Regions from separate parts of the Arthrobacter sp. zg-Y40 genome, predicted to be linked through region 1. Evidence: predicted binding sites of a transcription regulator. Region 1 holds the regulator's gene; the other holds the start of a gene.

Region 1 (4,605 bases):
GGATTCCTGGTCCTTTGAGCACACCGAGCGCCGGCTGTCCGAAATAATGGTGAACATCCATGAGCGCTGCGCGCGCACAGCGGAGGAGTACGGAGCGCCGGGCGACTACGTGGTGGGCGCGAACATCAGCGGGTTCGTCAAGGTGGCCGATGCCATGCTGGCCCAGGGAGTTATCTAGCTGTTCCGTTCCTGCCGGGCATCGTGGAGGGAAAGAACTTCCACTATGGTTACTCCAGCCACTACAGTAGGGACAAACGGGGCCGGACTCACGTCGCCGTGGCGTATTACGCGATGTCTTTCAGCTCAGTATTCTCCAATGCCGAGCTGCGGGAGCGGCAGCTAATGAGCAAAGGGACAGGGATAAATGGCAGACGAGGGAAACTTCTCGGATGTGCGGTTTCTGACGGTGTCGGAAGTCGCCGATGTCATGCGCGTTTCCAAAATGACGGTCTACCGGCTGGTCCACTCAGGTGAGCTGCCGGCGGTCCGCTTTGGCCGGTCCTACCGGGTTCCGGAGTCGGCCGTGCAGAAGGTGCTTCGAGACGCCGTCATTGACCGGCGTTCCGACACCGCGTGAGGAAGCAGCACGCCAGCGGTTCCATGCTGTCAATTACCGCAGCGCCGACGCTGTACCCTGTTAAGGAACGTTTTAATCGTCGCAAGTAACTACCGGCGTGCACTCCCTGCGGCCTTGGGCCGCAGGGGATGGATACCGGTGACTCCTAATTAGTTTGTGAGGACTCTGTGGGTTCAGTAATCAAGAAGCGCCGCAAGCGTATGGCCAAGAAGAAGCACCGCAAGCTGCTTCGCAAGACCCGCCACCAGCGCCGCAATAAGAAGTAACCACTTCTCCGCGACCGCTGTCAGCGTCCCGTGCAGTTTGCCGGTCCGCTGTGGCAGAGCCCGCCAGTCTTCCGGGACGGCGGGCTTCGGCTTTTAAGGCGTGCTTCGGCTCAGCGGCCGCGGACCCGGGTGAAGCCCCGCCAGAGGCCGTAGGCGGCGCCGGCCACGGTTGCGGACTTCAGGCCCAAGGTTGCTGCCCTGCGGCCGGAGCGGAAGTCATAAACGGGCCAGTTGCGTTCGCGGGCGTGACGGCGCAGCCGGGCGTCCGGGTTGATGGCTACCGGATGACCCACCATGCTCAGCAACGGAACGTCGTTATAGGAGTCGCTGTAGGCCCAGCAGTTTTCCAGCTCCAGGCCTTCCTTTTCCGCCAGTGCCAAAACGCCGTCGGCCTTGGCCTGCCCGTGGAGGAACTCGCCCACCAGCCGCCCGGTATAGAGGCCGTCGGATACCTCGCTGACCGTGCCCAGGGCACCCGTGAGGTTGAGCCGCGACGCGATCACCGAAGCGACCTCCACCGGGGTTCCGGTCACCAGCCATACCGGCCTGCCGGACTTCATGTGCTGCTGGGTCAGGGCGCGGGTGCCGGGCCATATTTTTGAGACGATCATCTCGTCGTAGACCTCTTCACCAAGCGTGCGGACATCTTCCGACGACAGTCCGATGGCGAAGGCCAGTGCCGCGTCCCGGACCGAGTGGACGTCCTTGAGGTTCTCGCCCTGGAGCATGAAACGCAGCTGCTTGCCGGCAAAGCCGGCGGCTTCCCGCAGGGTAAAGACTTTCCGCTGGTGCAACTTGCGGCCCACATGGAACAGGCTGGCTCCGCGCATCAGCGTGTTGTCCACATCGAAGAAGGCCGCCTCGCCCGGCTTGCCCGCTGCAGACGTGGTCCCGCTGGCTCGGACTGCAGTGGATCGGGGCATATTCCGAGTCTACGCAAATCCAGGCCCGGGCGCGGAAATCGCGAGGTTTGGCGCTATTTTGGAACTATGAGCGAATCCGCCGGACCCGAAGTTGTCCTCCTGACCCGACCGGGCTGCCACCTGTGTGAAGAGGCCCGGTTAGTGCTCAAGCGCGTGGGCGGGGAACTGGGCGTGCCCTGGCAGGAGCAAAATGCCGAGGAAGCCCCCGAACTCGCGGCCCGTTTCGGCGAGGAGATACCGGTGCTGTTCATCGACGGTGTGCAAAGGGATTTTTGGACCATCGATGAAACGCGCCTCAGACGGCTGCTGGGGGCATGATGATGCCGGAAGAAGCCCGCTCAGCCGAGGAGCAGACCGCTATGGAACGGGAAACCGCAAACAGCGACCAGGCCCCGCCGGCCGCCAGGCCCGGAACCCAGCGGCATATCCCTCCGGCGTCGCTGGCCCGCCTGACCATTTATCTGCGTGCCTTGTCCGTGATGCTCGCTGACGGCATAGAGCGGGTGTCCTCCGAGGAGCTGGCTGAGGCAGCGGGAGTGAACTCCCCGAAGCTGCGCAAGGACCTCTCCTACCTGGGCTCCTATGGGACCCGGGGGGTGGGATACGACGTGCCGTACCTGAGCGGGCAGATCTCTGCGGCCTTGGGACTGACGCTGAACTGGCGGGTGGCGATAGTGGGTGCAGGCAACCTGGGGCGTGCACTGGCCGGCTATCCCGGTTTCGGCAGCCGCGGCTTCGAAGTGGTGGCCCTTTTCGATGCGGACCAGATGGTAATCGGCCAGGAGGTCGGCTGGTTGAAGATCAGCCCCATCCAGTCGCTCGAAACCGTGCTGGTGAAAACGCGGGCGAACATGGCGGTGCTCTCCGTCCCGGCCGACGTCGCCCAGGAACTGTGCGACCGGCTGGTGGCGTCCGGCATCACCAGCATCCTCAGCTTCGCGCCGGTGGTGCTGCAGGCACCGCCGAACGTCCAGATCCGCAAGGTGGACATGGCTACGGAACTGCAGATCCTGGCCTACCATGCCCAGCGGGCCCAGGTATCGGAGATCGCATCCGACGCGCGGGCCCGTCTGGCACGCTAAACAGCGTCCGGGCGGGCCGGCTCTGCCCGGCCCGGAGATACGACGTCGGGCTCCGGGTTATCCATTCCGTGACCTGCGGTGTAGTCCTGCTGCGCGTCGACCTGTGCGGCGCTGCGGCGCGGGGAACGGAACCATGGAGCCGCGCCCTTGGTGAAGGTCAAGCCAGCCCCCAGGGCGGCGGCTGCTGCGGCGGCCGTTTGAACGCCTGTGCCCGCCGGGATGGCGTACGCCAGAGCTGCCACTGCCAGTATGGCTGCCGTCACCTGGGCCCAGCGGCGTTTTTCCCAAATGCAGACGGCAAGCAGGAGCGCGACGCCGAAGAACACCAGGGCGTAGGCCACTTCCACGATCGCCACGGCCCTGACGTATTGCGAACCGTTGACGCCGAACCGTTCGAGGATGGACAGCACCCCCGGCAGGGACTCCGGAACGGGAAGGCGGGAAACCGCTGCGAAGGTGTCACCGAGGTTGAGCGCGCCCGCACCGGCAACACAAGTACAGGAAATTGCGATGAAGGGCACCGGGTTGCCCGTGGCAGAGGGGAGCTTTTTTCGCATCCACCGGGCCGCGGCCCGCGTCTGAGCAGCAGCGGTCCGGGCACCGGTCTGGACCTGGTGGGCCCCGGCTTGGATTGCGCGGGACGTGGCGTGTGCGCCGGCTTGGATGCGCAGGGATGCTGCTTGTGCGCCGGCGTGGATGTGGCGCGAGGTGGTTTGGGCGCTGACCTGGACTCGGTGTGCTCCGGCGCGGGCTGTGCGGGTGGTGGCGTGGGCGCCGGCGCGGGCTGTGCGGGTGGTGGCGTGTGCGCCGGCTTGGATGCGCAGGGATGCTGCTTGTGCGCCGGCGTGGATGTGGCGCGAGGTGGTTTGGGCGCTGACCTGGACTCGGTGTGCTCCGGCGCGGGCTGTGCGGGTGGTGGCGTGGGCGCCGGCTTGGATGCGCAGGGATGCTGCGTGTGCGCCGGCGTGGATGTGGCGTGAGGTGGTTTGGGCGCCGGTCTGGACAAGGTGTGCTCCGGCGCGCGCGCCTGCTTGGGTCCGCTCGGCACCTGCGCGCAGCCGAAGCGCCGCTATGTGCAACCCGATGCGGAGCCACGCCTGGAGTCCCCGTGCTCCGGCGAGGAGCCACCGGCCCACCCCCCTGGCCCCGGCGGCCAGCCAAGCAGTAAGTCCCAGGACTCCTTTCCGGAACCACAAGGCCAATACTTCTTCCTCATTCCGTGAGGGGCCTCCGGCTGCGGCAGCGCTGTCCAGAGCGTTGCTGTCCAGGGCTTCGCTGTTATCCATACCCTTCGGCAGATTCTTCGACGGCGGATGCGGCGGGGGAGCCGGGAAGGTGAAATCATTCACCGGTTCTGTCAGTTGCCCCTGATGGTTTTGGCGTCGGCGGTTAGGAAGAAGTGAGGCCATGGTGATCCCCTTCGCGGCGGAAACGGCGTCTCCGGAGGCGACTGCGGGCAGGGCCGCGCTTCCGGGAGAATACCTAACGCTACGCGGGCACTGAAGCCGTGTGACCACCCCTGCGCTGAACCCGCAGCGGGAAGGGAAAAGTCCCGCCGCAAACCGGCGGGACTATCCATATTGCAGTCCGGGGCCTTCCGGGGGCCCTTCCTGGACTCGCCGGGTCAATACGGCGGGTACAGGGGTGTGGTGCGGAAATAAGGGTTGGAGGGGGTGAGATAGAGCATCACAATGCCCGCAATGCCCAGCAGGCTGGAGAGCAGTGAGAGCAGCCCCAGCGGTGAGGTGAAGTACGTG
Region 2 (4,605 bases), on a different contig from region 1:
CCCGTTGCTGATGGCCTCGACGCCGGTCAGCGCGGCAGCCCCGGAGGAGAACGCCCGCAGGAGCAGGAATGCCCCGGCCAGACCCACCAGGCCGCCGTCCAGGCCGGCCTCGGGCACCAGCCCGAAGGAGGCGGACGGAGCTTCCCGCAGGTTGCCGGAGAGGAACTGGATCAGGCCGGTGAGGCACATGCCCACTACCGAAGCCATAAAAATGTAGGTGGGCACGGCGAACACTGCGCCCGCCTCACGGATACCGCGCAGGTTCACCAGGACCAGCACCGCCACGCCGATCACGGCAATGGTGGCCTGGGTGCCGTGCAGCGCCGGAACGGCAGTCACCAGATAGGACGCCGCCGAGGACATGGACACAGCCACCGTCAGCACATAGTCCACCAACAGTGCCGAGGCGACGGTCAGCCCGGCGGGCTTGCCGAGGTTGGTGCTTGCAATCTCGTAGTCACCGCCGCCGGAGGGGTAGGCGTGCACGTTCTGCCGGTAGGAGGCCACCACGGTGAGCAGCACCACGATAACGGCCAAACCCACCCACGGGGATACGGTGACGGCAGCGACCCCGGCCAGCGCCAGGGTCAGCAGGATTTCATCCGGCGCGTAGGCAGCCGAGGACAATGCGTCAGAGGCAAAAACCGGAAGCGCGATCCGCTTGGGAAGCAGGGTGTGCGCAAGGCGTTCATTACCGTAAGGACGCCCGACCAGAATGCGTTTGAGCGCATTGAAGAATGTGAGCACGAGGTCCTACGTTAGACCGGTCTGCTGGCACTGTCCAGAAGCCCGGGCACGGCACTGCTGGCCCCGCAGGCCGGGACACCGGACAGCGACGGCGACGGGTGCCGGGGCGGTGCTGGTGCAGTACCGTTTACGACTATGGTCTCTGTGGATGGTGCTGGCTCCGATCGGCCGCGGCGTGCCGCGAATATCCGGGACGTGGCGGCAGCGGCGGGGGTCTCCCACCAGACGGTCTCCCGCGTGATCAACGGCCACGCGAACCTGCGCGAATCAACCCGCCGCCGGGTGTTGGACGCCATGGAGGAGCTGCAGTTCCGACCCAACCGGGCGGCCCGTGCGCTGGTCACCAAGGAATCCCGGATTATTGGCGCGCTGGTGGCCTCGGGTGCCGAATACGGACCTACGGCCAGCCTGCAGGCCGTGCAGACGGCGGCCAACGAAGCCGGTTACGTAGTGGATGCCGCGCACATCGACACCGCGGACCGGGCCTCCATCGAAGCGGCACTGGACCGCCTGATGAGCCACGCCGTCGAAGGCCTGGTCCTGCTGGCCCCGCAGTCCCGGACCTTGGAGGTCATTGAGCAGCTCTCCATCCGGATTCCCTTTGTCACCGTGCACTCCCTGCACAGCGAGGACCACCGCATGTCCGTGGACCAGCTGGCCGGCGCCCGGTTGGCTACCCGCTGCCTGCTGGAACTGGGGCACCGTGACGTGGTGCATGTGCCCGGACCGCAGGAATGGGTGGAGACCCAGGCGCGCCGCCAGGGCTACCTGGAGGAAATGGCCGCCTGGGACCTGCCCCCCGCTGTTGTGCCGGCGGGGGAGTGGACGGCGGAGTCCGGCTACCGGGTGGGCGTGGCCCTGCGCGCGCAGGAAAGGTTCAGTGCGGCAGTATGCGGAAATGACCACATAGCCCTTGGCCTGGTCCATGCCTATGCCGAAGCCGGGCTGCGCGTCCCTGCGGATTTCAGTGTGGTGGGTTTCGACGACGTTCCTGAGGCTGGACACTTCCTGCCGCCGTTGACCACGGTGCGGCAGGACTTTCCGGAACTGGGACGCCGGTGCATCGCCGTGCTTCTGGCGGAGCTGCGCGGTGAGGCACCGCCCACGGCCGGAGATGTGGCGCCGCGCCTTATCCGCCGGGCGTCCACCGCACCGCCGCCGCCGGCCGTTATCAAAAAGTAATCTAGGAGTGTGGCGCACGCCACATTCGCAAGAGTAGTCTGGCTTGAAATACTAATGTGACCGTTCACAATCCGCAGCGAATTCTTATTCCGCGGATCCCCGGTCCCGCTGACAATGAGGTCACCGTGAGCCAGACCAGTACAGCCCCCGCACATGTAGTGGGGATCGACTACGGCACCCTGTCCGGACGTGCTGTGGTGGTCCGGGTGCACGACGGCGCCGAGCTGGGTTCGGCGGTCTCCACCTATCGGCACGGGGTTATGGACTCCGTGCTGGCGGCTACCGGCTCGCCGCTTCCCTCCGACTGGGCCCTGCAGGTCCCGTCCGACTACATCGAAGTGCTGCGGGAAGCCGTGCCCGCCGCCATCCGGGCCGCCGGCATCGATCCGGCGTCGGTGATCGGGGTGGGCACGGACTTCACTGCCTGCACCATGGTCCCCGTGACCGCCGACGGCACGCCGCTGAACGAACTTCCCGGCCTCGCCGACCGCCCGCACGCCTACGTGAAACTGTGGCGGCACCACGCGGCACAGGGCCAGGCGGACCGCATCAACAAGCTCGCGGCGGACCGCGGGGAAGCATGGCTGGCGCGGTACGGCGGACTGATTTCCAGCGAATGGGAGTTCGCCAAGGGCCTGCAGCTCCTCGAGGAAGACCCGCAGCTGTACGAGCGGATGGACCACTGGGCGGAGGCGGCGGACTGGATTGTCTGGCAACTGACCGGCACCTACGTGCGCAACGCCTGCTCGGCCGGCTACAAGGGCATTTTGCAGGACGGCGCCTACCCGGACCCGGACTTCCTGGCGGCGCTGAACCCGGACTTCGCAGGTTTTGTGGCGGAGAAACTGGAACATCCCATTGGACGGCTCGGCTCGTCAGCCGGCACCCTCAGTGACCAGGCGGCTGCCTGGACCGGCCTCCCCGCGGGGATCGCCGTCGCTGTGGGCAACGTGGATGCGCACGTGTGCGCGCCGGCCGCCGGGGCCGTGGCCCCCGGCCAGATGGCCGCCATTATGGGCACATCCACCTGCCATGTGATGAGTGCCGAGCACCTGCGCGAGGTTCCCGGAATGTGCGGCGTGGTGGACGGCGGGATTGTGGACGGTTTATACGGCTACGAGGCCGGACAGTCCGGCGTGGGCGATATCTTCGGCTGGTTCACCAAGCACTTCGTGCCCGCTGAACTCTCGGAGGAAGCTGCGGCGCGCGGCCTGAGTGTCCACGAACTGCTGACTGAACAGGCGGCCCGGGAGGAAGTGGGTGCCCACGGGCTGCTGGCCCTGGACTGGCAGTCCGGCAACCGTTCCGTGCTGGTGGACCACGAACTTTCGGGGCTGCTGGTGGGCCTGACCCTCGCGACGCGGCCGCACGAGGTCTACCGATCCCTGCTGGAGGCAACCGCATTCGGCACGCGCACCATTGTGGAGGCCTTCGGCACCTCGGGGGTGCCCGTCACGGAATTCATCGCCGCCGGCGGACTGATCAAGAACCGCTTCCTCATGCAGGTCTACGCCGATGTGCTGGGCATGCCGATCTCCGTGATCGGCAGCGACCAGGGGCCGGCGCTCGGCTCGGCCATCCACGCCGCCGTCGCCGCCGGTGCCTATCCCCACGTCCGCGACGCCGCCGCTGCCATGGGCCGGGTCAAACGCAACGAATACCTCCCCGATCCGGTCCGCGCCGAGGCGTATTCCGTGCTCTACGCCGAATACACGGCCCTGCACGACTACTTTGGCCGGGGCGGCAACAAAGTGATGCGCCGGCTCAAGGCGATTAAACGTTCGGCACACGAGGTCCGGGAGGTGCCGGCATGAACGAGCTGACACCGGACCTCGAGGAGGCCGCGGACCGGGTCCGGCAGGAGGTCTGGGCGCTGCACGCTGAGCTGGTGCGGTACGGACTGGTGGCCTGGACCGCCGGAAACATCTCCGGCCGGGTGCCCGGCACCGACTTTTTCGTGATCAAGCCCAGCGGCGTGGCCTACGGGGAGCTGACACCGGCGAACCTCATCCTCTGCGACGGCGACGGGCAGCCGGTCCCCGGTGCTTCCGAAGCCGGCCTGGCACCGTCGAGCGACACCGCCGCGCATGCCTACGTGTACCGGCATCTGCCCGCCGTCGGCGGAGTGGTGCACACGCACTCCCCGTACGCCACAGCATGGGCCGCCCGGGGAGAGCCGGTGCCCTGCGTCCTGACCGCCATGGCAGATGAATTCGGCGGCGAAATACCGGTGGGCCCGTTTGCCGTGATCGGGGACGACTCGATCGGACGCGGCATTGTGGCCACCCTGGACGGGCACCGTTCCCGTGCGGTCCTGATGCGCAACCACGGGCCGTTCACCGTGGGCCGCGATGCCCGGGACGCCGTGAAAGCCGCCGTCATGCTGGAGGACGTTGCCCGCACAGTGCACCTCTCCCGGCAACTGGGCGAACCGGTGCCCATCGACCCAGAGCATATTGACGCACTGTTCCACCGGTACCAGAACGTCTACGGGCAGGGCACGCCGGACGTCCCCTCGCCAATACCTGCAACCCCTTCGACTTCAGGAGCGCACTGACTTGAGCCCGCTTACCACCACCCTGGACCCGTACGAGGTCTGGTTCCTGACCGGCAGCCAAGGCCTCTACGGCGAGGACACCCTGCGCCAGGTCGCTGAACAGTCCCAGGCCATTGTCG

What was found. The regulator Rex, encoded in region 1, represses fermentation and respiration genes when NADH is low (regulators of the CRP and FNR family bind a similar motif). The targets are predictions, from matches to a motif close to CTTGTGAANNNNTTCACAAG.
Region 2: araB (ribulokinase) is a predicted target of Rex. The motif match lies at 1,981-2,000, and genes of this name have one in related genera.

What each region holds. Positions count from the first base shown of each region.
Region 1 is NZ_JAJFZS010000001.1:630,871-635,475, reverse strand. Features, by position in the region: gene gdhA (NADP-specific glutamate dehydrogenase) at 1-178, shown strand, start outside; gene LJ754_RS03010 (helix-turn-helix domain-containing protein) at 365-577, shown strand; gene LJ754_RS03005 (30S ribosomal protein bS22) at 745-843, shown strand; gene LJ754_RS03000 (HAD family hydrolase) at 954-1,766, opposite strand; gene LJ754_RS02995 (glutaredoxin family protein) at 1,833-2,084, shown strand; gene LJ754_RS02990 (redox-sensing transcriptional repressor Rex) at 2,126-2,848, shown strand; gene LJ754_RS02985 (hypothetical protein) at 2,845-4,134, opposite strand; gene LJ754_RS02980 (hypothetical protein) at 4,473-4,605, opposite strand, start outside.
Region 2 is NZ_JAJFZS010000004.1:145,287-149,891, reverse strand. Features, by position in the region: gene LJ754_RS05655 (APC family permease) at 1-747, opposite strand, end outside; gene LJ754_RS05650 (LacI family DNA-binding transcriptional regulator) at 883-1,929, shown strand; gene araB (ribulokinase) at 2,055-3,743, shown strand; gene LJ754_RS05640 (L-ribulose-5-phosphate 4-epimerase) at 3,740-4,486, shown strand; gene araA (L-arabinose isomerase) at 4,488-4,605, shown strand, end outside.